DNA from 2 places in the Streptomyces sp. W16 genome. Region 2 is predicted to be linked to the other one. Evidence: predicted binding sites of a transcription regulator. Region 2 holds the regulator's gene; the other holds the start of a gene.
The links. Region 2 encodes HspR, which represses chaperone genes until heat shock. Its sites were predicted from a motif close to TTGAGNNNNNNNNNCTCAA; they were not measured.
Positions count from the first base shown of each region.

Region 1: the regulator HspR is predicted to act here: its motif matches at 6,625-6,643, upstream of lon (endopeptidase La).

Region 1 is NZ_JAWOAI010000299.1:866-11,572, forward strand. Features, by position in the region: gene R6V09_RS32190 (sensor histidine kinase) at 1-804, opposite strand, end outside; gene R6V09_RS32195 (response regulator transcription factor) at 801-1,541, opposite strand; gene R6V09_RS32200 (spermidine synthase) at 1,655-2,332, opposite strand; gene R6V09_RS32205 (rhomboid-like protein) at 2,499-3,374, shown strand; gene R6V09_RS32210 (sulfatase family protein) at 3,371-4,933, opposite strand; gene R6V09_RS32215 (TIGR03086 family metal-binding protein) at 5,020-5,592, shown strand; gene R6V09_RS32220 (hypothetical protein) at 5,798-6,001, opposite strand; gene R6V09_RS32225 (DUF4259 domain-containing protein) at 6,019-6,438, opposite strand; gene lon (endopeptidase La) at 6,666-9,083, shown strand; gene R6V09_RS32235 (MarR family winged helix-turn-helix transcriptional regulator) at 9,213-9,698, shown strand; gene R6V09_RS32240 (protein phosphatase 2C domain-containing protein) at 9,714-10,502, opposite strand.
Region 2 is NZ_JAWOAI010000143.1:6-12,408, forward strand. Features, by position in the region: partial or broken gene R6V09_RS20355 (DnaJ C-terminal domain-containing protein) at 1-839, shown strand, start outside; gene R6V09_RS20360 (heat shock protein transcriptional repressor HspR) at 845-1,294, shown strand; gene R6V09_RS20365 (sugar ABC transporter substrate-binding protein) at 1,578-2,684, shown strand; gene R6V09_RS20370 (caspase, EACC1-associated type) at 2,692-4,761, opposite strand; gene R6V09_RS20375 (effector-associated constant component EACC1) at 4,764-5,153, opposite strand; gene R6V09_RS20380 (transglutaminase family protein) at 5,250-6,092, opposite strand; gene R6V09_RS20385 (alpha-E domain-containing protein) at 6,094-7,026, opposite strand; gene R6V09_RS20390 (circularly permuted type 2 ATP-grasp protein) at 7,023-8,570, opposite strand; gene R6V09_RS20395 (helix-turn-helix transcriptional regulator) at 8,833-9,894, shown strand; gene R6V09_RS20400 (helix-turn-helix transcriptional regulator) at 9,857-10,840, opposite strand; gene R6V09_RS20405 (helix-turn-helix transcriptional regulator) at 10,837-11,874, opposite strand; gene R6V09_RS20415 (hypothetical protein) at 12,178-12,403, shown strand, end outside.

The DNA of each region.
Region 1 (10,707 bases), on a different contig from region 2:
GCTGTGCTTGACCGCGTTGTCGATGAGGTTGGCGACGACCTGGTGGATGCGCTCCGGGTCCGCGAGCGCGGTCAGCTCCGGCGGGGACACGTCCAGGTGCAGATGGACGTCCGTGCGCGTGTGACTGCCCGAGCCGGACGCGATGCCGGCGCGCGCGGAGGCGACCATGTTGGCCTCCTTGAGCACACCCGAGAGATACGGCCACACCTCGAAGCGGCGCGTCTTCAGCGGTACGACGCCGTTGTCCAGGCGGGAGAGGTCCAGCAGCGTCTCGACGAGACGTCCCAGGCGCTCCGTCTGCTTCAGCGCCGTACGCATGGTCTCCGGATCGGCGGCCGAGACGCCGTCGACGACGTTCTCCAGTACGGCGCGCAGGCCCGCGATGGGGGTGCGCAACTCGTGCGAGACGTTCGCGACGAGTTCCTTGCGCTGCCGCTCCTGGGCCTCCAGCTCGTCGGCCATGACGTTGATCGTCTCGGCCAGGTCGCCCAGTTCGTCGCGGCGGTTCTCGCGCACCCGGCGCGTGTAGTCGCCGCGCGAGATGGACCGGGCCACCGTGTTCATCTCGTCCAGCGGCGCGGTGAGCGAATGGGCCACGAACTGCGTTATCAGCAGTGTGGCGATCATCGAGAAGACCGTGATGAAGCGCAGCTCCGTCGCCGTGCGCATGGCGATCACCATCAGACCGGTGGTGATGAGCACCGCGATGACGACCAGCGCGCCCAGTTTGGTCTTGATCGAGAACGGGCGTACGCCGCCCCAGGGCTCCCCGGGGCTCCTCCGTGACGTCGGCCCGCCGCTCATGGCGTCGGTGTCTCCAGTGCGTAGCCGACACCGTGCACCGTGCGGATCCGCTCGGCGCCGATCTTCCGGCGCAGCGCCTTGATGTGGCTGTCGACGGTGCGGGTGCCGGAGGCGTCCGCCCAGTCCCACACCTCCGCGAGCAGCTGCTCGCGGGAGAGCACGGCACGCGGGGTGTTCGCCAGGCAGACCAGCAGGTCGAACTCGGTGGGCGTGAGATGCACGTCCTCGCTGCGCACCCGTACCCGGCGCTGTGCGTGGTCGATCTCCAGCTCGCCGAGGCGCAGGATGCCGGAGCGCGGGGTGGACGCGGCCACCACGGCACGCTCCACGCGGCGCAGCAGGACGTGCACCCGTGCCGCCAGCTCCCGCATCGAGAACGGCTTGGTCATGTAGTCGTCGGCGCCGACCCCGAGCCCGACCAGCATGTCGGTCTCGTCGTCGCGCGCGGTGAGCATCAGCACCGGCACCGGGCGGGCGGCCTGCACACGGCGGCAGACCTCCAGGCCGTCGAAGCCGGGCAGCATGATGTCGAGGATCAGCAGATCGGGCTGCCAGGCCTCGGCGGTGTCGACGGCCGAAGGCCCGTCGCCCGCGGTTTGCACGAGAAATCCCTCGGCGCGCAGGCGGGCCGCGATGGCGTCGACGATCGTCGGGTCGTCCTCGACCACCAGCACCCGGCGCTGTGCGCCCGGCGTGGCCGTGGCCGTACCGTTGTGGGAGGTACTTGTCTGCTCCATCGCCCGCCCCTGAAGTGTGCTTTCCGGAACCAGTGGGGTGATCCCATGACTGCGCTTGACGCTTGAATGATCCGCGTCAGGGAAGCAGGGTACGGGCAGTCACCACGCCTTTGCTATCCAGGTCGGACGGCGAGGTGCACCACGTCGGGAACTCCTCGGGCAACCGGGATCTCTTCGGTACGCACCTGCTGGAACCCGGCATTCCATAAGGTTCGTTCAAATTCCGGAGAGGGCTGCGCCGACCACACGGCGAGTACCCCTCCAGACCTCAACACCCTTGCGCAGCTTGCCAGTCCGGCCGGTGAGTAGAGGTTGTCGTTGCTGTCGGTGACGGTCCAGCCGGGCCCGTTGTCGATGTCGAGGCAGAGCGCGTCGAAAGTGGCGCAAGTCTCATTGACGAATGCGACTAGGTCCGTTTTCACAATGTCGGTCCGAGGGTCGGCGAGAGCGGGCGCGGAGAGCGCCGACAGCGGTCCGGAGCGGTGCCATTCGACGATCGCGGGCTCCCGCTCCACGACCGTGATCCGGCCCCAGCGGGGGTCCGCGGCGGCGTGCGCGAGCGAGAAACCCACGCCCAACCCGCCGATCAGCACGTCCGGTTCGGAGCGCCCGTCCAGCGCGGCGTACGCGGCGTCGACCAGCAGCCGCTCCGAGCGCCCGTCGGAAGTGTCCATCAGGAAGCACCCGTTGGCGATGATCTGCAGCAACTCCCCGTGCCGGCGCAGCACCACCTCGCCGTAGGGGCCCTCGCGACGGTCCAGGACAACGGGAGTGTCGTACGCGGTGGTCATACGGTCCATTTTGGCAGTTTCACCGGAACGGGCGGCGGAATCGGACCCCGGTGGACGCGTGAGAAGCCTTTCGGGTTGCTGTGAATCGGCTCTCGCGTGGCGTCGGTCATAGACAGCGACAGGTGGGACGGCGAAGGGTGGGGTGAAACGGAAGGAGCGCCTCACGGTGGAACGGACCGCGACGGCCGATACTCAGGCCTCCGCCACGCCCTCGGGCGCTTCCCTGGCCGACGAGGCCTCCCCGCTGCTGGACGCGATGCCGAGACAGCGGGAAGTCGCGGAAACGGCAGGTGACTTGAGGCTGCGGGCGGTGTCCGTCTCGGCGTCCACGCCCGCCGTTCCCCGGGAGTCCCGCCTCCTGGCCGCGCTCCGCCGCCTCCACCCGTGGCGGCTGCTGCCCACGCCCACCGGGACGCCGTTCACCTTCGGTTACGCGATGCTGCTCGTGGTCACCTCGCTCGTCGCGCAGTACGCCGATCCCACGCTGGTGAGTGAGCTGCACAAGGCCTCCAGCACCGATGTCACCCACCTCGTCCGTGACCCGTTCGTGGTGCTGGTCGCCAGCGCGCTGTGGATCGTCGGCGGGGTGCTGTCGCCGTACGCGTTTCTCTTCCTGCTGGTGCTGACCGCGCTGGAGCGGCGGATCGGCGGGGTGCGGGCCGCCGGGGTGTTCCTGACCGGGCACATCCTGGCCACGCTCGCGACCGAGGGCACCGTGGGGCTGGCCGTGCTGGCGGGGCACCTGCCCGACAGCTCGCTGCACCGCCTCGACTACGGCATCAGCTTCGGCGTCGCCGCGAGCACGGGAGCGCTGGCCGGTCTGCTCAGGCCGTGGCTCGGGCTGCCGCTGCTCGCCCTGTTCGGCTGGACGCTGCTCTCGGACCTGATCGCGTTCACCGACCCCATGACCAGCTGGGGCCACCTGATCTCCCTGACGATAGGCGTCTCGACCTGGCCGCTGATACGGCGGTGGCAGCGGGCCGCGCGGGTGGCTGGGACGGCTCGGGTCGAGGCTGCCCGGGTCGAGGTCGCGCGGGTCTAACTCCCGGCCCGTCTGGCCGCGTTCAGCCCCTTCGCCAGTGCCGGGACGCCAAGTCGCGCTTCCTGCGCGGCGGTTGCCTCGTGCAGCTTGTTGGTGAGCTGGTAGGGGTCGGCGCGCAGGTCGTAGTACTCGCGGAAGAGCACCTTGCCGTCGCCGTCCGTGGGTCGGCCGTTCTTGTCGAGACGGGTGCGGTAGTACTCCGTGTACTGCTCGGACCTGCCGATGTACGTCGCCCAGGTGTGGATCGGTTCCTTGTCCTGCCGGTTCCACCACCACTCGGCGAGCAGATGGTCCCGGTCGCCGGTGCCGAGGAGCGAGTGGCCGTCGTGCGGGGTGTCCGGGGTGATGCCGGCCGCGTCGAGGAGGGTGGGCGCGATGTCCACGTGGCCGGTGAGACGGTCGTCGGAGGTTCCCCTGTCGAGACCCCGGGCCGGCCACGACAGCTGGAACGGCACCTCCAGACTCGGCCGGTACGGCACCGACTTGCGCAGCCAGCCGTGGTCGCCCCAGCACAGTCCGTGATCGCTGGTGTACAGCACGAGCGTGTTCTCCAGCTGGCCGAGCGCGCGCAGCTGGTCGCGGAAGTCGCGCATCGCGTCGTCCACCGACAGCAGGGTCCTCAACTGGCGGGCGCACAGGGCCTGTCCGGCGGCCAGACCGTGCTTGGACTTGCGCAGGAACGCGGGCTTGTCCGCCTTGTCGGTCTCGAAGACGGACGGCCGCCCGGGCCACTCGGGGACGCGTGTGTGGGCGTACTTCTTCTCCGGGATGTTCAGTTCGTGCGCGCTGCGCGTGGCGACGTACGCGAACCATGGCCGCCGGTCCGTGCGTGAGTCCTCCAGGAAGGCGAGGGCGCGGTTCTTGATGACGGTGGTGTTGTAGCCGGGGATGTTCCGGACCGTTCCGCCGTCGTTGTAGTGGCCGTTGTAGTACGCCACCGGTTCCTGGAGCAGCCACTCGTCGAAGTGGGGTGGGTTGTCGCCGGTGTGCCAGTAGTTCAGGTACTTGCCGAACAGGCCGGTGCGGTAACCGGAGTTGTGCAACTGCCTTTGGACTGTGGTGTGTTGGTCCAGGTGGTAGGGGTGGCGGGTGTCCAGGACGCCGTGGTTGTGCGCGTAGCGGCCCGACATGATCGAGGCGCGGGAGGGCGCGCACAGTGGGGTGTTGGCGTGCGCCCGCTCGAAGGTGACGCCGTTCTCGCCGAGCCAGTCCACGGTCTGCGGGGTCGCCCACTCGGTGTCCTTGGGCTGGTCGTCCGTGACGACCAGGAGGATGTTGGGGCGGTCGTCGCCCCGGGCGCGGGTACGGGGAGTGGGGGAGGGCGAAGGGGAGTTGACGGCACGGGCGGGCGTGACCGGTCGGGCCACCGGGGTGTGCTTGTCGTCTTTCGCCGCGTGGAGGGCCACCGGGATCGCGGCGGCCGTCGCGACCACGGCGGTTCCGGCCACGACGGCTCGCCTGCGCGGCCCGCGCCGCGGCTGCCCCTCACTCACCGGGTCGTTCATTTCATCCCCCATGTCCCCGTAGGCGTAGACCGCCAGCTGTGAATCTGCTTGCATTTTGCGGCAGTTGGCTGTGAATGCCGTTGCGGGGGTGTAGCGATGGCGTGGCGAGTGGATCGCAGTCCAGGGCGGGGGAGGTCCGAGTGACGGATACGGATGCGGTACGACGGATCGAGCGGGCGATCGATGCAACTGGCTTGGTGGTGTCCGGAGTTGGTGAGGGCCGGTGGAAGAATCCCACCCCCTGCGCGGAGTGGGACGCCCGGACCCTCCTGAACCACACGGTGGGCGGGATGCGCATCTTCGCCGCCGAACTGAACGGCACCGACCCGGGCGCCGAGCACGAGTCCGACTGGCTGGGCGCGGATCCCCGGGGCGCGTACGCGGAGGCGTCCGAGACGGACCGTGCGGCCTGGAACCGCCCGGGGGCCCTCGACACCACCGTTCACATCTCGCTCGGTGCGCTGCCCGGCCCGATGGCCGCGCTGATCCATTTCACGGAGGTCTGCGTCCACGGCGTGGACCTGGCGGTCGCGACGGACCAACGAGCTCTGGTGGACGAGGAGTTGTGCGGAGAGCTGCTGTCGGTGATGCGAGGGATGGGCGGCTTCGACGCGTACCGCATACCGGGCGTCTTCGGCCCCGAGGTCCAGGCCCCGGCGGACGCGGCCCCGCATGCGCGGCTGCTGGCCTACTTGGGCCGCACGGTCTCCTGATCCGGCCGGTTCGGTGACCGGCGGTTCAGTGGCTGGTAGTTCGGTGACCGGTAGTTCGGTTGCCGACCCCCGCCGCGCTGGGACACCCTCTCCGTGAAAGTGTGACACTTCGGACGCAGGTGTCACACTTTTTCGCCGCCCCCTCCCCGGACGGCGAGCGTCCCCGCGAGTCCGGGGCAGGCCCGCTCCGGCCGAGTCGGCTGGATCAGGAGTAGAAGCCTCGGCCGTATTCGTCCCGGCTCAGGATGAAGTCGTCCGGGCGATCGTCGCGGAGCTCCTCGTATCGCTCCGCGAAGACGTCGAGCGCCTGGTGAAGGGTGCACCCCAGGGTCTCGCGGATGGTGACGAGTGCAGGGATGATCCGGTGCTCCAGGATCTCCCGGTCCACGCTCTCGGGCAGTTGTTCCATGGCGACGTGATCCTAGATCAGGCGGAACTGCTCCCCCGGTGGCTGGGCGTGAGCGTGCTGCGGAGCCCGTTGACGGTCGCGTGCCAGGGGACGCCGTCCGGGTCGGCCCAGAGCTCCAGGAGTTCGGACGGCTCGGTCAGGACGCGGTCGAGGGCCTGGAGGGCGAGGGTGCGTAGACCGGTGAGGTCGGGGAGGGGCTCGTCCGGTCCGTAGTGGGGGTGGGCGGGCTCGCCGCCAGGGCATTGCGCGGCGACCAGGGCCGCTGCCGCGACGGCTTCGTCGCCGAGGCGCGCGTCCAGGTGGTTGGCGGTGTCGGCCGCTCGGACGAGGGTGTCCCGCACCAAGCCCTGACGCGCGTCCGGGGAGGTGTCGTCGAGGTCGCCGCACCAGTCCGCCGCGGTGTCGTTGTCGAAGGGGCCGACATCCCAGGTGCCCATGTGTCTCTCCTGATCGTGACGGTGTCCGGGCATCGTGGCAGGAGCCACTGACATCGGCCGCCCCGAGATCGAGTGCCCCGGGAAGCTCACGCGCCGATTCCGCGTTGACCTGCATCGAGGCAGTCACGCCTTCGCTGATCGCTCACGGCGAACAACAGGTGGGGAACAATCGAAGACGCCCAAGCATTGAGTCGGCATAGCTCAACTTGACTGCCTAAGGGGAGATCATGGCTTCGACGTCCACACCGCTCACCCTGCCCGTGCTGCCGCTCGACGACGAGGTCGTGCTGCCCGGAATGGTGGTTCCGCTGGACCTGAACGACACCGATGTACGCGCCGCCGTGGAGGCCGCCCAGGCCGCCGCGCGGTCCGAGCCCGGAAAGCCCAAGGTCCTGCTGGTGCCACGCATCGACGGGACTTACGCGAGCACCGGCGTGCTCGGCACCGTCGAGCAGGTCGGCCGGCTGGCCGACGGCGACCCGGGCGCGCTGATCCGCGGCCGTAGCCGCGTGAAGATCGGCGCCGGGACCACCGGTCCTGGTGCCGCGCTCTGGGTCGAGGGCACCGCGCTCGACGAGAGCCTGCCGGAACCGTTGCCCGGCTCGGTCACCGAGCTGGTGAAGGAGTACAAGGCGCTGGCCACCGCGTGGCTGCGCAAGCGGGGGGCCTGGCAGGTCGTCGACCGCGTGCAGGCCATTGATGATGTGTCCACGCTCGCCGACAATTCCGGCTACTCACCTTTCCTGACCACCGAACAGAAGATCGAGCTGCTGGAGACCGCCGACCCGGTGGCCCGGCTGAAGCTCGCCACCCAGCACCTGCGCGACCACCTCGCCGAGCAGGATGTCGCCGAGACCATCGCCAAGGACGTGCAGGAAGGCGTCGACAAGCAGCAGCGCGAGTTCCTGCTCCGCCGCCAGCTCGAAGCCGTCCGCAAGGAACTGCGCGAGCTGAACGGGGACACGAGCGACGGCGAGGAGTCCGACGACTACCGCGCCCGCGTCGAGGCCGCCGATCTCCCCGAGAAGGTCCGCGAGGCCGCGCTCAAGGAGGTCGAGAAGCTGGAGCGGTCCTCCGACCAGTCGCCAGAGGGGTCGTGGATCCGCACCTGGCTGGACACCGTTCTCGAACTGCCGTGGAACGAAAGGACCCAGGACGAGTACGACATCCAGGGCGCCAAGGCGATCCTGGACGCCGAGCACGCCGGTCTGAACGACGTGAAGGAGCGCATCACCGAGTACCTGGCCGTGCGCAAGCGGCGCGCTGAGCGGGGCCTGGGTGTTGTGGGCGGCCGGCGCGGCGGTGCCGTACTGGCCCTCGTCGGTCCGCCCGGTGTCGGCAAGACCTCGCTCGGCGAGTCCGTCGCGCACGCGATGGGACGGAAGTTCGTGCGGGTCGCGCTCGGCGGTGTGCGTGACGAGGCGGAGATCCGCGGTCACCGGCGTACGTACGTCGGTGCGCTGCCCGGCCGTATCGTCCGCGCCATCAAGGAGGCCGGGTCCATGAACCCGGTGGTCCTGCTCGACGAGATCGACAAGGTGGGGTCCGACTACCGGGGCGACCCGGCCGCGGCTCTGCTCGAAGTCCTCGACCCGGCGCAGAACCACACCTTCCGCGACCACTACCTGGAGGTCGAACTCGACCTGTCCGACGTCGTGTTCCTCGCGACGGCGAACGTCCTGGAGGCCATCCCGGAGGCACTGCTCGACCGGATGGAACTGGTCCGGCTGGACGGCTACACCGAGGACGAGAAGGTCGTCATCGCCCGTGACCACCTGCTCCCGCGCCAGCTGGAGCGGGCGGGGCTCAAGGACGACGAGGTCGTCATCGACGAGAGCGCGCTGCGCAAGCTCGCCGGTGAGTACACCCGTGAGGCGGGTGTCCGCACCCTGGAGCGGTCGATCGCCCGGCTGCTGCGCAAGATCGCCGCGCAGCACGAACTGGGCGAGCGGGAGCTGCCGTTCACGGTGACCGACGCCGACCTGCGCGGTCTGATCGGCCGGCCGCACCACGTGCCCGAGTCCGCCCAGGACCCGGCGGAGCGCCGTACGGCGGTTCCCGGTGTCGCCACCGGCCTCGCGGTCACCGGCGCGGGCGGTGACGTCCTCTACGTCGAGGCGTCGCTCGCCGACCCGGAGACCGGCGCGGCGGGGCTGACCCTGACCGGTCAGCTCGGTGACGTGATGAAGGAGAGCGCGCAGATCGCCCTGTCGTTCCTGCGCTCGCACGGCGCCGAACTGGAGCTGCCCGTCGCCGACCTGAAGGACCGGGGCGTGCACATCCACTTCCCGGCGGGTTCGGTGCCGAAGGACGGTCCGAGCGCGGGTGTCACGATGACGACGGCCCTCGCGTCGCTGCTGTCCGGCCGGCTGGTCCGTACGGACGTGGCGATGACCGGTGAGGTCTCGCTGACCGGCCGGGTCCTGCCGATCGGCGGGGTGAAGCAGAAGCTGCTCGCCGCGCACCAGGCGGGGGTCACGACGGTGATCATCCCGAAGCGCAACGAGCCCGACCTGGACGACGTCCCGGCCGAGGTCCTGGACAAGCTCGACGTCCACGCGGTGACGGACGTCCGCCAGGTCCTGGAGCTGGCGCTGTCGCCGGCGACGAACGGAGCGACGTCGGAGGTTCCGGTGGCGGCGTGACGGACGCCACCGGTCAGGTGAAGGCCCGGGTCCCTTTTCACGAGGGGCCCGGGCCTTCGTCGTACGTAGGTCCCACCCTGCGAAATACTGGCGAAACTGCGGCGACTTTCACGATCAGGAAAGCAGAACATGGGTGCTGACGTGCACAAGGACGAGGACAGAATCGACAGCGGGATTCCGGATCCCGATCCCGAATACCTGTCCCTGGAACGCGAGTTGACGTTTCTCTTCCGGCGGGCCCGGGCCAACCAGGGGGAGATGGCCCGTGAGGTCCACCCCGACCTGGAGTCCGCCGCGTACGGCCTGCTGGTCCGGCTGGACGAGTACGGACGGCAGCGGGCCACCGAGCTCGCCGCCTACATCGGCGTCGGCAAGGCCACCATGTCCCGCCAGCTGCGCGCCCTGGAGGAACTGGGCCTGATCGCCCGCGAGCCCGATCCGGCGGACGGCCGCGCCTGGCTGGTCGACGTCACCGACGAGGGCCGGCGTCGCGTCGCGCACGTCCGCGAGGCCCGGCGGGCGCGCTACGTCAGCCAGCTCTCCCACTGGGACCGCCGGGAGGTCGCCGAACTCGCCCGGCTGCTCCACCGGTTGAACGGCGTCATGGAGAAGTGAGAGAGAAGTAGGGGCTCACAGCTCGACGTACCCGACCGTCGCGTCGTCGTGCGTCTTGCTCCGGCGCAGATACGTCCGGGTCTCCGCGTCGGCCCGTTCCAGCGCCCGCACCCGGCTCACCAGCTCCGCCGCCCCCTCCTTCCGTACGAGGGCGAAGCACTCCGCCCAGTCGCCCCGGCCGAACTTCTCCACCCACCTCGTCGCCCCGTCCGTCAGGGCGGCGAGGGCGCGGACCTCGGTGCGGGGGAGCGAGCCCGTCACCGCCCGTTCCGCGACCGACGGATCGGCGGCGGCCGTGAAGAAGCCGCCCTCCTTGTTACGGAGCGTGGCGTCGATCAGCGCGTCCGTGGCGCGAGCGGCGCGGGGCAGCCGCGACAGGCGGTCGTCCAGTACGGCGGTCACCTCGCCGGCCGGGGATTCGACCAGCAGGGCGGAGTCCGAAAGGACCAGGTATTCGATCTCCTGCGGGGACCAGCGGGCCAGGACCACCGTTGCCTGCGGGGTGCGTGGGTGAGAAAGGTCACAGGTGGTGGAGTGGGCCTCGGATGTTCGGAGGATCGCCCGGGAGAGAATCTCCGCCAGAGTCAGATCCCGGCAGGAAACGGTCAGTTCGGTCAGCGCGCCACCCAGCCGCGCGGTGTACCAGGGGACCGAATGCAGACAGCCCGTCTCCCCTCTCGGCGGGGTCACTCCGTCCAGGACGATCAGCGAACCGCCCTGTCCCGAGGCCGGAATGCCGACACTCGCGAAGTCCTCGTTGGGGCGGTTCGGGTCACCGGGTTCCGACACAAGTTCCGTACGCATTCGGCCAGTCTGCACGACCTCTTCACAGGCCCCGCAAAAGGTTGGCACTGGTTACCGATTCGGCACAGCCACGCAGGTCAGACGCCTGGTTTGGGCTGGAATGGATCACTCCGGGAATGCGTGGCGGCGAATCCTGCCAAAGCCCGCCGCCCACGTCCAACCGGCGCGGCCGAGCGGGCCGCAGGACGGGCCGCCGGAACTTGCC
Region 2 (12,403 bases):
GCTTCGGCGGCGGGATCGGCGACGTGTTCGGCGGCCTGTTCAACCGGGGCGGCGCGGGCACGACCCGTACCCAGCCGAGGCGCGGCCAGGACATCGAGTCCGAGGTCACGCTCAGCTTCACGGAGGCCATCGAAGGGGCCACGGTTCCGCTGCGGATGTCCTCGCAGCAGCCCTGCAAGGCCTGTTCGGGCACCGGCGACAAGAACGGCACACCGCGCGTGTGCCCGACCTGCGTCGGTACCGGACAGGTGGCGCGCGGCTCCGGCGGCGGCTTCTCGCTCACGGACCCGTGCCCGGACTGCAAGGGCCGGGGCCTGATCGCCGAGCACCCGTGCGGCGAGTGCAAGGGCAGCGGGCGTGCCAAGTCGTCGCGGACCATGCAGGTCCGGATCCCCGCGGGGGTCACGGACGGCCAGCGCATCCGGCTGCGCGGCAAGGGCGCACCGGGTGAACGGGGCGGTCCCGCGGGCGACTTGTACGTCATGGTGCACGTCGACACGCACCCCGTGTTCGGCCGCAAGGACGACAACCTGACGGTGACGGTCCCGGTGACGTTCGCCGAGGCGGCGCTGGGCGGCGAGGTCAGGGTGCCCACCCTGGGCGGACCCCCGGTGACGCTGAAGCTGCCGCCGGGCACGCCGAACGGCCGGACGATGCGGGCCCGCGGCAAGGGCGCCTTCCGCAAGGACGGCACCCGGGGCGATCTCCTCGTGACTGTCGAGGTGAGTGTCCCCAAGGACGTCACGGGGAATGCTCGTGACGCACTTGAGGCGTATCGAGAGGCGACCGCGGGCGAGGACCCGCGGGCGGAGCTGTTCCAGGCCGCGAAGGGAGCATGAGAGTGATGGACGGCCGTCGACGCAACCCGTACGAGCTGACCGAGGAGACCCCGGTCTACGTCATCTCGGTGGCGGCCCAGCTCTCCGGCCTGCACCCGCAGACGCTGCGCCAGTACGACCGCCTCGGCCTGGTCTCCCCGGACCGCACGGCCGGGCGCGGCCGGCGCTACTCGGCCCGCGACATCGAACTGCTGCGCACCGTCCAGCAGTTGTCGCAGACCGAGGGCATCAACCTGGCCGGCATCAAGCGCATCATCGAGCTGGAGAACCAGGTCGTGGCGCTCCAGCAGCGCGTCGCCGAACTCCAGGCGGCGGTCGAGGGCGCGGCGGCGACGATGCAGCAGCGCGAGGCCGCGGTGCACGCCTCCTACCGGCGCGACCTGGTCCCGTACCAGGAGGTCCAGCAGACCAGCGCGCTGGTGGTGTGGCGGCCGAAGCGGCAGTCCTCGGACTGACGCACGCGCACACAACCGTGCAGGGGCCCGGAGGCTCACCCGCCTCCGGGCCCCTGCACGGTTGTGTGATCTTTGCCCACTCATGAACTCCCGTTGAGTGGAGGGTCGGTAAAGAGCGTTTGGATGGGATTCCGCAAGGTCTCCACATACAAACGGAACGTGATGTTGCCATCTCGTTAAGTAGTTCCGCTTGACGCCGATGGTCGCAGCCGCGTTGGCTTTTCAGTCACCTGGGTTGCAATGCTGCGCCCACGTCCGGACGGCACCAGAAGTGAGCAACCCAATGCGTCGTATCGCCATATCCGTGGCCGCGTCCTCGCTGGCCCTGCCCCTGGCCGCCTGTGGCGTGCTCAACTCGTCGGGGAGCAGCTCGGACGCCACCCCGGCCAAGGGCAACGACATCACGGTGGGCGTCCTGATGCCGGAGAAGACGAACACGCGGTACGCGGAGTTCGACTTCCCGATCATCAAGTCGACGGTCAGTGAACTCACCGACAAGAAGGGCAAGTCCGAGTACCAGAACGCCGGCGGCGTCGCGAGCGTCCAGGACAAGCAGATGCAGAAGATGATCGACCAGAAGGTCGACATCATCGTGCTCGACGCCGTCGACTCGCACCTCATCCTGCCCATGGTGAAGAAGGCCAAGGCCGCGGGCATCCCGGTCATCGCCTACGACCGCCTGGCCGAGGGGCCGATCGACGCGTACGTCTCCTTCGACGGCGAACTGGTCGGCGAGGTGCAGGGCCGCTCCCTGGTCGAGGCGCTGGGCAGCAACGTGGACACCTCCGACAAGGTCGTCATGATCAACGGCTCGCCGACCGACCCCAACGCCGGGGTGTTCAAGCAGGGGGCGCTGTCCGAGCTGCAGGGCAAGGTGACGGTCGCCGCGAGCTACGACACCAAGGCCTGGGACCCGGTCGTGGCCCAGCAGGAGATGACCAAGGCGATCGACAAGCTCGGCAAGGACAACATCGCCGCGGTGTACTCCGCCAACGACGCCATGGCCGGCGGCATCATCAAGGCCCTGCAGAACGCGGGCGTGACGAAGATGCCGCCCATCACCGGCCAGGACGCCGAACTCCCCGCCGTGCAGCGGATCGTGACCGGCGAGCAGTACATGAGCGTCTACAAGCCGTACCCCGACCTGGCGGAGGCCGCCGCGAAGATCGCGGTCGCCAAGGTCCAGGGCAGGGACATCGAGTTCGACGCCCTCACCCGGGACTCGGTGGACAGCCCCACCAACAAGAAGATCCCCTCGCAGCTGGTGTCCGTGGTCGCGCTGACGAAGGACAACATCGCGTCGACGGTGGTCGCGGACGGGATCTACAAGATCTCCGACATCTGCACCAGCAAGTACAAGTCGGCGTGCGCGGCGGCCGACCTGAAGTAGGCCGGGGTCAGTCGGCGGCCACGATGGCGTGCAGCCGGGTGTCGTCGCTGCCCACGTACAGGACTCCGTCCACCACGGCGGGCGAGGACACGACGGGCCCGCCGGTCGGAAAGCGCCAGCGCTCCCGGCCGGAGACGGTGTCCACGGCGTAGACGCTGCCGTCGTCGCTGCCGAAGTGGACGGTGGTGCCGGTGACGGCCGGGGTGGTGCGGACCGGGCCCATGGCAGTGAAGCGCCACTTGACCTTGCCGGTGGCCGCGTCGAGGGCGTACAGGCGCTCGTCGTCGTTTCCCACGTAGACCGTGCCGTCGGCGACCGTGGGGGCGGAGCGGATGGCGCTGCCGGTGTCGTGGCGCCACTTCCGCTGCCCGTTCGAGGTGTCGAGGGCGTGCAGCTCGCCGCGCTGGTTGCCGACGTAGAGGGTCCCGTCGGAGAGGGCGGAGGGGCCGGAGACGGGGCTGTTGACGACGCGGGTGCCCCACTTCTTGCGCCGGGCGTGGGCGTCCAGGGCGTACACGTGGTTGCCCTTGTTGCCGAGGATCGCCGACGGACCGTCCAGCGCGACCCACTGGAGCGTCGTCATGCCGACGGAGAAGTGCCAGTGCTCCGTGCCGTGTTCGGCGTTCAGCATGTACAGCGTGCCGCTGTTGCCGACGCACAACCGGTCGGCGACGACTCCCACCGTCGTGGACACGCCGACCCTCCCCTCGGCGAAGTCCCAGCGCCCCTGTCCGGTGCCCTTGTCGGTCGCGTACAGGGTCCGGCCCGCGGTGGCGTACACGAGATCGCCGTGGACCGCCGGGGTCGACCGCACGGGCCCGGCGTCGAGCGCGCGGCTCCACCTCCGCTCCCCGGTGGCCGCGTCCACGGCGTGCAGGGAACCGCCGTCGTCGCCCACGTACACCACCCCGTCCACCACGGTCGGGGTGGACCGCACGCAGTGGTCGGTCTGGAAGCTCCACAACCGGGTGCCGGGCGCGGGGGGCGGAGGAACTGCCTTGGCGGAGGAGGGTGTTGGTGTGAGTGGGGGAACTGCCGTGGCGGGGGCCGGAGTTGGCGCGGGCGCGGGAACTGCCTTGACCGGAGCGGGTGTTGGGGCGGGAACCGGTGGGGCCGGGGCCTCGACGGCGGGCCGGTCCCCGAGTTGCGTGGTCGCCGCCCTCGACACACTGCGGCTGTCGTCCTCGGTCAGGCGTCGGAGTTCCTCCTCCGCGCGGTGGCGCACCGTCGCGTTGCCGTAGCGGCGCAGGTGGGCGAGTGGCTCCACGGCGCCGAGCCGTGCCATGGCGATCGGGCTGCTCAGCGCGAGCTGGATCTGTGTGGGCAGGGCCCAGTTGACGTTCCGGGCGATGACGATACGGCCCTCGACGTTCTCCTGTTTCTTGGGCCGTTGCTGCGGCAGTTCGGCCACGACCCGGTCGTGGACGTAGGAGTACAGCTCGTCGAGGGTGATGTCCCCGTCGCCGTCGAGGTCGGCGCCGCCGTCGCGCAGGCCCTGTACGAGATGGCGGGTGAAGACGGACTGCGGGGCGCTGCCGTTGACCCGGTCGCCCTCGAAGGAGTACTGGGTGGCGTCGGAGGCGGTGAGCACCGTACGGCCGCGGCCGTGGAACTTGTCCAGGGCCCGCACGTCGCTGTCGCCCTTGCTGGCCAGCCGGGCGGCCGGGAAGGCGCCGCTGTAGCAGCAGTCGAGGATCAGTACCTGCCGGCGTGACATGCAGGCCGTCATCACCCGGTCGATCAGGCCGGCGTGCAGCGAGGTGACCAGCAGGTTGTCGCGGCGGGTGTCGGCCGTGGCGAGGTGGAGCTCGCCCTCGTCGTCCTTGAGGCCGTGGCCGGTGAAGTACAGCAGGATGAGGTCGTCGTGGTGGCGGTCCTTGCAGAACTCGCCGAGGACCTGGCTGATGCGGTAGTGCGGTTCGTCGACCAGGACGGTGACGTCGTCGAACCCGGCGATGTCCGGGTCGCGCAGCACCTCGGCGAGCGCCTGCGCGTCGTGCGCGGGCGCGGTCAGCCGGCGCAACCCCTCGTCCTCGTAGGTGTAGTTGGCGATCAGGAGGGCCAGTTTCCGTCCCACGGCTACTCGGCGTCCGATCCGTGGCGGCGGACGAACGCGTCGACCAGTTCCCGGCGTTCGTCGGCGGACGCCCGCTCCAGTTCGATGGTGTCGCCGTCGATCGTGACCGAGACGCGGTGCCGGGCGGACTGCCGGCCGAGCCAGTCCCGCAGGGTCTCGACGAGCGTGGGCAGGACCCCGCCGGAGGCGCTCAGGGCCAGCACCACGGCCCCGACGGTCACCGGGTCGACGGCCTTCGCCCCCGCGGGCGGCACGGCGTCGGACATCGACGCGTGCACGCGCATCGCGTCGATGTCGAGCCCGCGGAGCTCGGCCCGCAGTCGGCCCACGAACCGCTCCGCCTCCTCCTGGTCCGCGGCGCCGTCCGGAGCCAGTCCCAGCAGTACGTCCATGGCACACCTCCCCCGTGTACCCAAGTGTGGTGACTCGGGGCGCCGGCCGGGGGAATTTCCACGAAGTCGGAACAAGCACCGCACACTTGGCGCGCGTCACGCCACCCGCGTGAACTCCACCGTCACCTCCGGCGGCCCGCCGGCCACACCCCGGTAGATCCCCTTGTGCGGGGTCACGTCGTCGTAGTCGCGCCCGCGTCCGACGACCACATGGGACTCGTCGGGGCGGGTCCGGTTGGTGGGGTCGTAGCCGCACCAGTCGCCCGCCCAGTACTCGACCCAGGCGTGGCTCTGCCCGGCCACCGGGCGGTGCAGCTCCGCCTCCCGCTCGGGGTGGAGATAGCCGGAGACGTAGCGCGTGGGCAGGCCCAGGCCCCGCAGCAGGGCGATGGTGACGTGCGCGATGTCCTGGCAGACACCGGCGCCCTGCTCCCAGGCCTCGGCGGCGGAGGTGTTCACGCCGGTGACGCCGGGGAGGTACGCCACCCGGTCGGCGACCAGCGCGGAGACCGCCACCGCCGTCTCGTGCGGATCGAGTCCTACGGCCGCCTTGCGCGCCTTCTTCAGGAGCTTGGGCGGGACCGTCGTACGGACCGTGGGGCCGGTGAACTCCAACAGGCGGGAGTTTGTGGTCCGTTCGGTCACCTCCTGCCAGGCGGGGGAGGGGCCGAGCAGCTCCGGCGGGGACGTCTCGACGAGGCTCGACGCGGTGATCGTGAGGTCCGCGTGCGGGTCCATCAGGTCGAAGCCGGTGACCTGGGTGCCCCAGTAGTCCCAGTACGACCAGGTCGGCGTCGTCGGGTTGACGGTCACGCGCGCGTCCAGCGTGGTCTGGCCGGGCAGCGTGAGCGGTGTCATCCGGACCTCGTTGTGGGAGGACACGGCCGCCTGGGCGTACGACACGCGGGTGGTGTGGCGGATGCGAAGCCTACGGGTCATCTCAGGCTCCTTCCTGGGCCCACTCGACGGGCCCCTGGTACGGGAAGAACAGTTCCGCGACGGCCTCCGCCGAGTCCATGCAGGCGTGCTGCAAGTCCTTGAGGAGGGCGGGCAGTTGTTCTTCCAGGGCGTGCGAGTCCAGGTATTCGAGACGGGTGCGCAGCCGGCCGATGGGGCGGCGCGCGGGGTCCTGGCGCTGGCGGCCGAGCGCGGTGAGGCACTCCTCGGCGGTGGTCAGCGCGTGCAGCGCCGAACGCGGGAAGTCCCGGTCCAGGAGCAGGAATTCGGCCACTCTCGGAGTGTCCCCGAAACCGCCGTACACGCGCGCGTACGCCTCGTCGGCGCCGCTCGCGCTGAGCAGCGTCGTCCAGTCGGGTGCGTGCGCGGCGTCCAACACCCGTACCGACAGCAGCCGTACGGTCATGTCCACCCGTTCAAGGCTCCGGCCCAGGACGACGAAACGCCAGCTGTCGTCGCGACTCATCGTGGAGTCGGCGAGGCCGAAGAACAACGCGGCGCGTCTGCGCACGAGTTCGAGATAGGCGTAGGGGCCCGTGCGGCGGGCCGCGAGGCGTTGGTCGGCCAGCGCGTGCCAGGTGGAGTTGAGGCACTCCCACATCTCCGAGGAGACGGCCTCCCGGGCGCTGCGGGCGTTGAGGCGGGCGGCACCGAGGGCGCCCTCGATGGAACAGGTCGAGCGGGCGTCGAAGGCGAGCTGGTCCAACACCTGCTGCATGTCGACGCGTTCGCCGCCCGCGTCGACCCCAAGGATCGCGTACAGCGACCGGCAGGCGACGTCCTCGTCGCGCCAGGGGTCCTCCAGCATGCGGTGGAGGTAGGCGTCGAGGATGCGCCCGGTGGTGTCGGCGCGCTCGACGTAACGGCCCGTCCACGTCAGGGCCTCGGCTATCCGGGAGAGGATCACGTCGTTCACTGCTGCTGCGCCCCTTCCTGTACGACCATGGGGTTGCCGTCGGGGCCGAGCTGGCGGGGTGCCACCTCGGGCAGTCCGCCGTCCGGGGTCAGCGGCTCGGGCTGTTCGGCGGGGCCCTCGGCGAGCACCCAGGTGTCCTTGGAGCCGCCGCCCTGGCTGGAGTTGACGATCAGGTTGCCCTCCTGGAGGGCGACGCGGGTGAGGCCGCCGGGGAGTACCCAGACGTCGGTGCCGTCGTTCACGGCGAACGGGCGCAGGTCGATGTGGCGGGGTGCCATGCGTTCACCCGCGAGGGTGGGGGAGGTGGACAGGGCGACGGGGCGCTGGGCGATCCAGCCGCGCGGGTCGGCGGCGACGGCTTTGCGAGTGCGTTCGAGGGTCTTCGCGTCTGCCTTGGGGCCGATGACGATGCCCATGCCGCCGGCGCCGTCGACGGGCTTCACGACCAGCTGGTCGATCTGGTCGAGGACCGCCTCCAACTGGCCCGGCTCGTCGGGGCGGTACGACTCCACGTTGGGGAGAATCGGTTCCTCGGAGAGGTAGTAGCGGATGAGGTCGGGGACGTAGGTGTAGAGGAGTTTGTCGTCCGCGATGCCGTTGCCGACCGCGTTCGCGAGTGTGACGTTCCCGGCCTGGGCGGCGTTCATGATGCCCGGGCAGCCGATCACCGAGTCGGGGCGGAAGTGCAGCGGGTCGAGGAAGTCGTCGTCGAGGCGCCGGTATACGACATGCACGGGCACCTCGCCGCGCGTGGTCCGCATCCACACCCGGTTGTTGCGGCACGTCAGGTCGTGCCCCACCACCAACTGCACGCCCATCAGCCGGGCGAGCAGGGCGTGTTCGAAGTAGGCGGCGTTCCCCGGCCCCGGGGTGAGGACCACGACGCGCGGATCCTGGGTGCCCGCGGGCGCGGCGGCCCGCAGCGCGGCGAGCAGCTTCTGCGCGTACCCGTCGACGGGGACCACGTGCTGCTCGGCGAAGAGGGAGGGGAAGATCCGCGTCATGGCTCTGCGGTTCTCGATGACGTACGACACCCCGCTGGGGACCCGCACGTTGTCCTCCAGCACCCGCAGGTCCCCGGCCTCGTCCCGGACGAGGTCGATGCCGGCGACATGGATGCGGACCCCGCCCGGTGGCTCGACGCCCTGCGCGGCCCGATGGAAATGAGCCGAGTTGAGGAGCAGCCGCCAGGGCACCACCCCGTCCTCGAAGGCGCGGCAGTGCGAGTAGGCGTCGGAGAGATAGGCCTCCAGGGCCCGCACTCTCTGCGCCACCCCGCGCTGGATGAGATCCCACTCCAGCGCGTCGATGATCCTCGGCACCAGGTCCAGTGGCCAGGGCCGTTCCTCGCCCGCGAAGGCGTAGGTGACCCCTCGGTCGGTGAACGCGCGGGCCATCTGGTCCGCGCGGAAGCGCAGTTCACTCGGCTCGATCGGTTGGAGTGCCGCCAGTACCGGCTCGTAGGCGGTTCTGACCTCACCCGGCCGCACAAACATCTCGTCCCACGCATCGGCCAATGCGTATGCGTCAAATATGTCCGCCATGAGGGGACGTTAGAGGCGGTACGTAACGCGACGATCTCTGAGTGATTTCCGGCAGCTCACGCGGAAAGTGATACGGCGAAGCGGCCGGCGGCCGTGGCCCGGTACCCCCCAGCTTGTTGCAAGGTAACGCGCGGAGGTGGGGAGATAGTGAGAGAAATAGGTTGTTTTCGGGGCCTGTTCGAGCGGGAGCCGTGTTGCGGAGCAGGTCGGGTCCGCGCATAGTTGCGCTGCAAAGAGCCGGGAACCGGGGGTGGGATGGGCGATGGCCGGGCACGGGACGGACGAGCATCCACACGGTGCTGACCGGCTCTGCGACGCCGGGGACCTCGTGTACTCCCGGGCCGTACGGCGGGGCCGGGTGCCGCGCACGGACGCCGAGCCGGTGCCGTGTCTGCTGGAGCTCGCCCTCCTCCACCCCGACCCCGACGACATGGACTGGCTGGTGCCGACCTCCCCGCAGGAGGTCATGACCCGGCTGCTGCGCGGGGTCTACGACGAGGTCAGCGAGAGCCACCGGCGGGTGGGCTCGGCCGTCGAGGCCTTCGAGCGGTACGCCGGTCTCGGCCGCCGTATCCAGACCTCCGCGCCGGCCTCCGGGGCCCTGGAGGGCGCCGCGATCCGCGTCCTGGACGGCCTCGCCCGTATCCAGGCGGCGATGGACGACGCGACCGAGGCCTGCACCGGTGAGGTCCTCACCGTCCAGCCCGGCGGCATCCGCCGCGAACCGGAACTCACCGAGGGCCTGCACCGCGCCCTGGCCCTGCGCTCGCGCGGGGTACGGATGCGCGACCTGTACACCCATGTCGCCCGGCACGGCCAAGGCCTGCTGAACTACCTGGAGTTGATGGGCGACGCGGTCGAGGCACGCACCCTCGACGAGGTCGTCGACCGCCTCATCCTCTTCGACCGCACGGTCGCCTTCATCCCCGCGAACGCCGACCACACCATGGCGCTGGAACTGCGCCACCCGGCGCTGATCGACTACTTCGTCACGGTCTTCGACCGCCTGTGGCGCCTCGCGATCCCCGTCGCCGCCCCCCTGCCCGACACCGGCATCGAGGGCATCTCCCACCGCGAACAGTCCATCGCGGCCCTGCTCGCGGAGGGCCACCAGGACGCGGTGATCGCGGAACGGCTCGGCATAAGCGTCCGCACCTGCCGCGCCCACATCGCCCGGCTGTCGGAGACGCTCGGCGCGGCCAGCCGTACCCAGCTCGGCGTCCGTATCGCCCAGGTGGGCCTGGACGGTGCCGCGTCACGGATGCCGGACGTGCCGCCCGCCCGGCTCAGCCCGGCGGATCAAGAATCCCCGACCGCGCTATGAGGTAGCCGAGTTGGGCCCGGCTCTCGCTGCCGAGGGTGGCGGCGAGCTTGGCGATGTGGACCCGGACGGTACGGATGTTCATGCCGAGGCGGTCGGCCAGCACGGCGTCGGTGTGCCCCTCCACGAGCAGGCTCGCGATGGCGCGCTGGCGCGGGCTGACGCCGTTCAGCGAGGGGCGTTGGACCGTCTCCGGGTACATCGGGGTGGCCAGGTGCCACAGCCGGTCGAAGACCGTGGCGCAGAAGGCGACCAGGGAGGGGTGGCGGACCTCCAGCGCGAGGGTGCGGTCCTCGTTGGCGGGCAGGAAGGCCACGGTGCGGTCGACGACGATGAGGCGGTCCGGGATCTCGTCCAGGGTGCGGGCCGCGACGTCGCCGTGCAGCCGCTCGTAGCGCGCGAGGACGGACGGGGCGTGGCGCAGGGTGTGCTGGTAGAGCGTGCGGAGCCGGCCGCCGCGGTCCAGCAGGGCCTGGTCGCGCTCCAGTGCCTCGGCGTGGAAGGAGAGGGCCGTATAGGTGGTGTGCGTGATGTGCGGCTGGATGGTGAGGACTTCGCCTGAGGTGGCGGCCATGGCGTGGGTGATGGCGGAGCCGATCCGGTCGAGCCCGCTCAGCACCTCGACGGTGGGGACGCGTTCCGTTCCGGGGCCGTGGCCGGCGATCCGCATCAGCGGTTCGAAGACGGTCTCCAGGCGGTCCTCCCGGCGCCGCTCGTCCGCGATGCGCTCCGCCGACCTCCGCAGCAGCCGGTGCAGCACCGAACCGGGCGCGACCGGGCGCAGCCAGCGGGGATCCTCCACGTCGGGGTGCACAAGACCGAGATCGAGCAGGCAGCGCGCGCTCTCGGCGTCCCCGGCCGGGACGCGCTCCTCGCGCAGCGCGCGGGCGTACAGGCTCAGCCCCTCCGCGCACAGCTCCTCCACTCCGTGCGTGTGCGCCTCGGTCACGGCCCGCTGTCTCCCTCCTGCGTCGGCTCGTCCTGCTGCAGGATCCCCGACTGAGCTATGAGGAAGCCGAGCTGGGCGCGGCTGCCGCTGCCCAGTGCCGTGGCGAGCTTGGCGATGTGGGCCCGGCAGGTCCGTACGTTCATGCCCAGCCGGCGGGCGATCGCCTCGTCGACATGGCCCTCGACGAGGAGCTTGGCGATGGAGTGCTGGATGTCGGTGATGCCGTCGGGGGCGGTCTCGTAGGGGCTGCCTGCGCTCAGCGGGACCGCGCGGCTCCACATGAACTCGAAGACCTTGATCAGGTAGCTCACGAGGCCGGGGTGGCGCAGCTCCAGGGCGACCTGCCGGTCGTCGCGGATGGGGATGAAGGCGACTGTCTCGTCACAGATGACGAGGCGCTCGACCAGCTCGTCGATGGTGCGGTACTCCACCTTGCCGTTGGCGAACTGGTCCACGTAGGCCAGCCGCTCCGGGATGTACCGGGCGGTGTGCTGGTACAGGGTCCGGATCCGCACGCCGCGGTCGGTGAGGGTCTTGTCGCGTTCCAGGCCTTCCATGATCCGGCGTTCGGGGTGGCGGACGCTCGGCTGGACCGTCAGTACTTCGTTGCGGCACTGGTCGGTGGCCAGGTCGAGGGCGCCGTTGATGCGGTCGAGGCCCTCCAGCACGGTGATCGAGTGCTCGGGCGAGGAGCCCTGGGCGGTGAGCATCATGAACGGCTCGAAGATCTCGGCCAGCTCCATGGAGGTGCGTCTGCGCTCGGAGATCTCGCGTTCGAGCGGGTTGAGCCGCAGGGACAGTGCCACCGAGGGGGGCACCGGCCGGAGCCAGTTCTCGTCGTCGGGATCGGCGTGCAGGAGGGCGAACTCCATCAGACAGGGAGCTGCCTCCACGTCCGCGCGGGCGACGCGTCCTGTGCGCAAGGCGTTGGCATATACCCGCCTTCCCTCCTCACACAGTTCAGCGATCGTGTGGGGATGTGTCGCTTCTGTCGGATTTGTCGTCAAATCTCCACCCCCCAGGGTCCTGAACATGCAGGAACATGATGCACTCATTGTGTGGTCATGACGTGCCTGAATGAGCCATCGTCTTATCAGACGGGGGAAGAGGGGACCTTCAAGTGAGGACGAAGCCAACTATGCGTAAGAGAATGCTTCGCTCGGTGCTTGTCGCCGCCTTCTCCGCCGTTGTGGCCTTCGGAACGCTGAGTGGCCTCTCTGGTGCGAAGAGCGACACGCGAGCCGGAGACACCCAGTGGTCGTCGGTGCGGGCCGACGGAGCCGTCAGTGATGACGTCCTCGTCGTGGCCCTGCCTGGCGACACCCAATGGTCTTGACATGACGACACCTCCTGACGACCGGTCCTTCCGACGCGAAATGGCCACGGCCTACCGCTCCGGCTGGCACTTCATCGATCTGGCCACCGCCATCCCCCACAGCGGTGACTCGCTCATGGTGACGGTGTTCGGCGAGCCGGTGGTAGTGACGCGCGACGAGGACGAGGACGTACGGGCGTACCGGTGTCTGCGACGGCCCCGGGGGGCGCCGCAGCCCGTGCGATGTG